3 regions of the Mesorhizobium silamurunense genome follow, and region 1 is predicted to be linked to each of the others. Evidence: predicted binding sites of a transcription regulator. Region 1 holds the regulator's gene; each other region holds the start of a gene.
The links. Region 1 encodes PhoB, which activates phosphate uptake and scavenging genes when phosphate is short. Its sites were predicted from a motif close to TGTCATNNANCTGTCAT; they were not measured.
Positions count from the first base shown of each region.

Region 1 (2,267 bases):
CAACATGCAGCAGGCGGCGCGCGTGTCGCGGCAGACGGCGTTCATGTATCTCGGCGAGCTGGTCGAGTTCGACCGGACCGAGAAGATATTCACCTCGCCTCGCGAGAAGCGCACGCAGGACTACATCACCGGCCGCTTCGGCTGAGTTCATACGAGGACACAATCATGGCCCATACGGTCGCTTCCTTCGACGAGGATCTGAGGCAGATCAGCCAGCTCATCCGTGACATGGGCGATCTTGCCGGCTCGATGGTCGGCGCGTCGACCAAGGCTCTGCTGAACTCCGACAACGCGATGGCGCAGCGCGTGGTCTCCGACGATGCCATCATGGACGCGCGGCAGCGCGAGCTCGACGATCGCGCCATCACGCTGATCGCGAAACGCCAGCCGATGGCCGACGACCTGCGCAGCGTGGTCGGCGCGATCCGCATGGCCGGCGATCTCGAGCGCATCGGCGATCTTGCCAAGAATATCGCCAAGCGCGTCGGCTCCGTCGGCGTCAGCGCCGCGCCGCGCGACCTATCGCACTCCATCGACTCGATGGCGCAACTGGTGCTGATCCAGGTCCAGGGCGTGATCGAGGAATACACGGCGGGCGACGCCGCGGCGCTCGCCAAGCTCAGGAACGACGACGAGCGCATCGACGTCAAATACACCTCCGTCTTCCGCGAGCTGCTGACCTACATGATGGAGGATCCGCGCAACATCACGGCCTGCACGCATCTTCTGTTCTGCGCCAAGAATCTGGAGCGCATCGGCGACCATGTGACCAATATCGCCGAGAACGCCTACTATGTGCTGACCGGCACGCAATTGCCCGCGAACCGTCCGAAACAGGACGAAACGGCGATGTCGGCGCCGGCGGCCTGACAGCGAAGGTACCTGCTATATGATCGCGCCACGCATCATGGTGGTGGAGGACGAGGAGCCGCTGGGGGTGCTGCTCCGCTACAACCTCGAATCCGAGGGCTATCAGGTCGAGGTGGTTACCCGCGGTGACGAAGCCGAGATCCGCCTGCAGGAGAACGTGCCCGACCTTCTGGTGCTCGACTGGATGGTGCCGGCGGTTTCCGGCATCGAGCTTTGCCGGCGGCTCAGGATGCGGCCCGAGACAGAACGGCTGCCTATCATCATGCTGACCGCGCGCGGCGAGGAAAGCGACAGGGTGCGCGGCCTCTCGACGGGCGCCGACGATTACCTGGTCAAGCCGTTCTCGACGCCGGAATTCATGGCCAGGGTCAAGGCGCTGTTGCGCCGCGCCAAGCCGGAAGTGCTGTCCAGCGTGCTCAAGGTCGGCGACATCGTGCTCGACCGTGAATCGCACCGCGTCTACCGCAAGAAGAGCGAGATCAGGCTCGGCCCGACCGAGTTCCGGCTGCTCGAATTCATGATGCGCCATCCCGGCCGGGTGTTCTCGCGCAGCCAGTTGCTCGACAATGTCTGGGGCGAGACGATCTATATCGACGAGCGTACGGTCGACGTGCATGTCGGACGCCTGCGCAAGGCGGTCAACAACGGCCGCATGCCGGACGTGATCCGGACCATCCGCGGGGCGGGCTACGCGATCAGGGAAGATTAACGATGCGCTGATATGCAGGTGCGGCCGGCCTGCGACCAGCCCGTTTACCGACCGGATTTGATGATCTTCGCCTCGCGCACAAGCGAGTTCAGTTCAAGCCCATCGGGAAGATGAGTTCGAGCGCTTGATTTTCGGGAATGCCGGTATCTTTAACAAGCAGCTGAACGATAGCGTCGACCGGCTTGCTCCTCTCCGGCTCTATTGGCGAATAACAATAACGACCGTCGCGCGTTATCGTTCCGTAAGCATATTTTGATATTGAAAAACGCCGATCTGGATTTATAAAAATCGACGTTTCCCATTGCTTCCCTGAGGAGAGCTGCGATGGATAACGTCCGGAGAAACGAAGCCAAATCCCCCAAAATCGAAGTGATTGAAACCTGCGGCGAATGGTTCGTTCGGGTGATCGAGGATGGTGGAGAAGCCACCACCTCATTCGAGCTTGAGACCTTCGCTATGGTCTATGCCGCACCTCATTCGAGCTTGAGACCTTCGCTATGGTCTATGCCGAAGGCCAGCGATTACGACTTGGTCTAGAAAAGGTCTAGCCCGCACCGGGAGTAGCCGGCTACTCCCCGTGTATGGTCCGGCCTGCGATCCTGTGTCACCAGAAAGAAAGCAGGCCGGACCATCTGGTCAACCCGGACGGACGGGGCCGGTTCCATGCCAGCGGATGAACTCGACTTCC
Region 1 covers NZ_LPVS01000070.1:201,337-203,603, reverse strand. The annotation lists gene pstB (phosphate ABC transporter ATP-binding protein PstB) at 1-145, shown strand, start outside; gene phoU (phosphate signaling complex protein PhoU) at 163-870, shown strand; gene phoB (phosphate regulon transcriptional regulator PhoB) at 890-1,579, shown strand; gene AU465_RS20255 (hypothetical protein) at 1,904-2,116, shown strand.

Region 2 (2,267 bases), on a different contig from region 1:
GCATAGGTCTCGAGATTGACGAACTGGCGCTGTCCAGGCGCATGGTCCATCAGCGAGGCGAGCTTCACCCTGTCGTCGGTCTCGAAATTGGCGAAGGCCTCGAGACAGTCCGGCGCCGAGACCTCACAGCGCAGGTGGATGAAATGGTCGGCCCTGAGCCGATCCTGTCTGACGCTGTCCTCGATCGCGTCGGCTAGCTTGCGAACGTCGTCGGATTTCAGGTCGGCGTCCTCATCCATGCCGACACGCAAGGCATCGAGCACCGTGGTGATGCCGGCGGTCGCGACCTGCGCGTCATGGGCAAGCACGGCGGCGATCGGGTTCCAGCGCACTTTCGGGCGCGGCGCGTAGTGGCCTTCGAGATGGTCGGTGTGCAGCTCGACAAGGCCCGGGATGATGTAATCGCCGCCCATATCCTCGCCGGCGCGCGTGGCGCCCGGCTCAATCGCGGCAATCAGGCCATCGCGCAGCAGCAGCGAGCCCTCAACGATCTCGTCGGGCAGCACGATGCGAGCATTGTTCAGAACGGTCTCGGCGGTCATTTCAGGCGGTCCTTGGTCTCAGGCAATAGCATCAGGCGGTCTTTCTGACCGGGCGGCGGCCAAGTTCATGGTGGGAAAGCGCCATGAAAGGGGCGCCCGGTTCGGTCTCGACGAACAGCGTCAGCGCATCCACCGGCACCGGGTGCTGCAGCACATCCGCGAACAGGCTGTCGATTGCTGCACGAAGACGGGGGCTTTCCTGTGGCCCCACGCGACCGGACAAAGTCATGTGGAAGCGGAACGTTTCAAAAACGTAAGGATAGCCCCACTGGCACAGATTGCGGAATTCCTGCGGCTTCAGCGAGTCGGGGCTGCGTCGCTCGATTTCGGCTTCGGTCAGCGGCGCGCGGAAGCGATCGAAAGCGCGCACCACCTCGCTGGCGAAACTGTTGAGTGGGTCGAACGGGGTTTCCGGCACCAGCGCGAAAAAACCGTCGATCTGGCCGACGACAAGGCGCGGGATGACGACCGACAGCGTCGCCTCGGCGAAATCGTCGAGCGCTTTGCGGAGCGAAGCCTCCGTCTCGTTCGACGCCAGCCGGAAGGGCGCCTTCAGCGTCGCGTGAAACCCGTAGCGCCTGGCCGATGCGGTGTGGAAGGCAACTTCCGCCGCTGACAGATCAGCCACGGCCTCGACCGGCCGCGTCGCCGCGCCGAACGGGTCGCGGCCAAGCCAATTGGCGGCGATGCGCGCCAGCGGCTCGTCCTGCCGTGGGGTGAAATAGATGGCGTAGCGCATGAAACGTCCTCGTCAGACCCCGCCATAGGTGATTTCCATGACGGATTGACGAAGCTTTCATGGGTTTTCGAAGGCAAACAGACCCTGGCGGTCCTTAGCCGACGATTTTTCCGAACTGGACCAACAGGTTGAGCGCTATGAAAAATCTCAGGCCTTCATCAGCCACTCATGCTCGGCCGCGTTGTGGAATTTCCACGTCCGCTTGGGGCCGGCCATGACGTTGAGATAGTAGAGATCATAGCCGTGGCAGGCCGCGCAGGGGTGATAGCCCTTCGGCACCAGCACGACATCGCCGTCCTCGATCGCCATCGCCTCGTCCAGCTCGCGCTCGCCGTTCTTGCCGGCGTCCGTATAGACGCGCTGGAAGGCGAAGCCCTGCGGCGGGTTGAGGCGATGGTAATAGGTCTCCTCGAGATAGGATTCGACGGGGAGATTGTCCTGGTCGTGCTTGTGCGGCGGATAGCTGGAGGTATGGCCGCCAGGCGTGATGACCTCGACCACCAGCAGCGAATCGGCCGGCTTGCCCTCAGGCAGGATATTGGTGACGTAGCGCGTGTTGGTGCCCTTGCCGCGCACCTCCTGGCCGAGATCGTCAGGTGCAATGACGCGGGCGGGCAGGCCGCCGCCAAGGCCCGGCGCCGAGCAGACGGCGAGCTCCAGTTCGGTATCGGCGGTTATCGACCAGTCGGAGCCTTGCGGAACATAGACCGACCAGGGCTTGCCCTCGAAGGGCGACATGCGCTCGCCAAGCAGGCCGAGGTCCCTGCCGCCGGTCGACGCCTTGCCCTTGCCGGTAACGAACACCAGGCAGACCTCGCGGTCGCCAGTTGAGCCGGACGCCGTCTCGCCGGGCTTGAGCCGATGGAGATCGAAGCCGACATAGGTCCAGCCGGCGCTTTTCGGGGTAACGTGAGCGACGCGGCCGTGGCCCTTGTCGGCCTTGACGAGCAGTTTCGACATTGGGAGCTCCTTAGATCATTCCTTCG
Region 2 covers NZ_LPVS01000083.1:19,324-21,590, forward strand. The annotation lists gene AU465_RS24590 (alpha-D-ribose 1-methylphosphonate 5-triphosphate diphosphatase) at 1-542, opposite strand, end outside; gene AU465_RS24595 (DUF1045 domain-containing protein) at 574-1,281, opposite strand; gene iolB (5-deoxy-glucuronate isomerase) at 1,429-2,241, opposite strand; gene AU465_RS24605 (DUF3329 domain-containing protein) at 2,257-2,267, opposite strand, start outside.
Region 2: the regulator PhoB is predicted to act here: its motif matches at 1,319-1,335, upstream of AU465_RS24595 (DUF1045 domain-containing protein).

Region 3 (2,267 bases), on a different contig from region 1:
GCCCGCACCGAGAGCACCGACCGCATCTGCTTCACCATCGCCGACACCGGTCCGGGGCTGCGCGAGGAGGATGTGGAGCGCATCTTCGAGGAATTCGAGCAATCCGACGGCACTTCGACCAGGGTGCATGGCGGCGCGGGTCTCGGCCTTGCCATCTCCAAGCGGCTGGTGATCGCCATGGGCGGCACGATCTCGGTTTCGAGCCGGCTCGGCGAAGGATCCGAATTCGTCTTCGACATCCCGGCGACCGCGGCAACGGAGCCGCCGCAATATCGCCACAGCATCCTCTCCGACCGGCGCGCGGTGATCGTATCCAAGAACGCCGTCGAGGCCGATGCCATCGCCCGCACCATCCGCGCGCATGGCGGTGGCGTCGAGATTGCGGCTACGCCGGACCAGGCCGCTGCCCTGGCGGCCGGCTGCAACGTGCTTCTGGTCGACGCCGCGCTCGAAAACGGCGACGGCCGCCTGCTCAAGCGGCTGCGTCAGAGCGGTTTTGTCGACTGCGAGGCCGTCACCCTGATTGCACCCGCCGATCGCGGCATGCTCGGCGAATTCCGCGCCAACGGCTACGCGACGTTCCTCGCCCGGCCGGTGCGCGGCGAAACGCTGCTGCGCGTGCTGTTGACCAGCCATGTGCCGGCACCCGCCGAGCCGCAGCCGCAACCGCGTGGCGCCGTGTCCGTCCGCCGCCGCGACCAGGGCCTGTCCGTGCTGATCGCCGAGGACAATGACATCAACGCGATGCTTGCCCGCGCCACGCTTCTCAAGGCCGGACATCGCGTCAAGATCGTCGGCAACGGCAAGGCCGCGGTCGAAGCCGTCACCGATGCCGGCCTCAAGCATCGTTTCGACGTCGTCCTGATGGACCTGCACATGCCGGTGATGGACGGGTTGGACGCGATCGCCGCCATCCGCCGCCATGAGGAAGCGCTTGCCGTGCCGCCGATCCCGATCATGGTGCTTTCGGCCGACAGCCAGGAAAAGACGCGCCACACCGTGCTGGCCCATGGCGCCAGCGGCTTCGTCACCAAGCCTCTCGACCCCGATGCGCTCGTCCAGGCGGTCGAGAGCCAAGCTGCTGCGTAACGAATTTTTTAAGCTTTCCCGAACGCCTTGGATTGCTTGGCTTTCGCAGCGATAAGATAGCCGGTTGAGGGTATTGCCCAGCCGACGAAGTATTGCCGGGCTCGCCGTATCACGGTACTGTCACAATCCTGTTGCACCTACACCGTATCCCCGTGCCAAGAGGGATGGCTCGAAGGAGAATCACTCGTGCATACAGTCATGCCTGAATGCGATACTCGGCCGAACGCCAGCGCCCTGCTCGGCGCGCGTGCTGTCGACGCCGTCGCAAGCGGCGCACCGCTGGGCCGTATCGGCAACCTTGAAGTGCGGCTCGCCCGCAACGAGGCCGAGATCGCCGCCGCCCAGGAAGTGCGCTATCGGGTATTCTATGACGAGCTTGGCGCGAGGAAGGATCTGTTTCAGGCGCAGGACCGCCGCGATGCCGACCGTTTCGACCCGCTCTGCGACCATCTCCTGGTGCTCGACACCTCGCTTCCCGGCCCGGAGCATCGCCGCATCGTAGGCACCTATCGCCTGCTGCGGCAGGAGATCGCCACGGCCGCGGGCGGCTTCTACTCCGAGGGCGAATTCGAGCTGACCAAGCTGGTCGCGCGCCATCCGGGCCAGCGCTTCCTCGAGCTCGGCCGCTCCTGCGTGCTGCCGGAATACCGCTCCAAGCGGACCATCGAGGCGCTCTGGCAAGGCATCTGGGCCTATATCAACCACTATGGCATCGGCGTGATGACCGGTTGCGCCTCCTTCCACGGCACCGTGCCGGCCGCGCATGCCGAGGCGCTTACCTATCTCGCCCATCATTGCCGCACCGACAAGGCCTGGGATGTCCGGGCGGTGGCCGGCCGCTACTGCTCGATGGACCTGATGCCGATCGAGGCGGTCAACGCCAAGGCGGCGATCGCCGCCATGCCGCCGCTGGTCAAGGGCTATCTGCGCGTCGGCGCCCGCATCGGCGACGGCTGCGTCATCGACCGCGAATTTTCCACGGTCGATGTCTTCGTCGTCATGCCGGTCAAGGAAATCGGTGCCCGCTACGTCAACTACTATGGCGGCGAGGGACAGCGTTTCGCGGCGTGATTTCAGTGAATGGTGAATGGTAGTAGCCAGCGGAGCTGATTCACCGCACCGAGATCTTCTCACTATTCACTATTCACTATTCACTACTCACTACTCACTATTCACTA
Region 3 covers NZ_LPVS01000073.1:20,167-22,433, reverse strand. The annotation lists gene AU465_RS20670 (PAS domain-containing sensor histidine kinase) at 1-1,089, shown strand, start outside; gene olsB (l-ornithine N(alpha)-acyltransferase) at 1,276-2,160, shown strand.
Region 3: the regulator PhoB is predicted to act here: its motif matches at 1,208-1,224, upstream of olsB (l-ornithine N(alpha)-acyltransferase).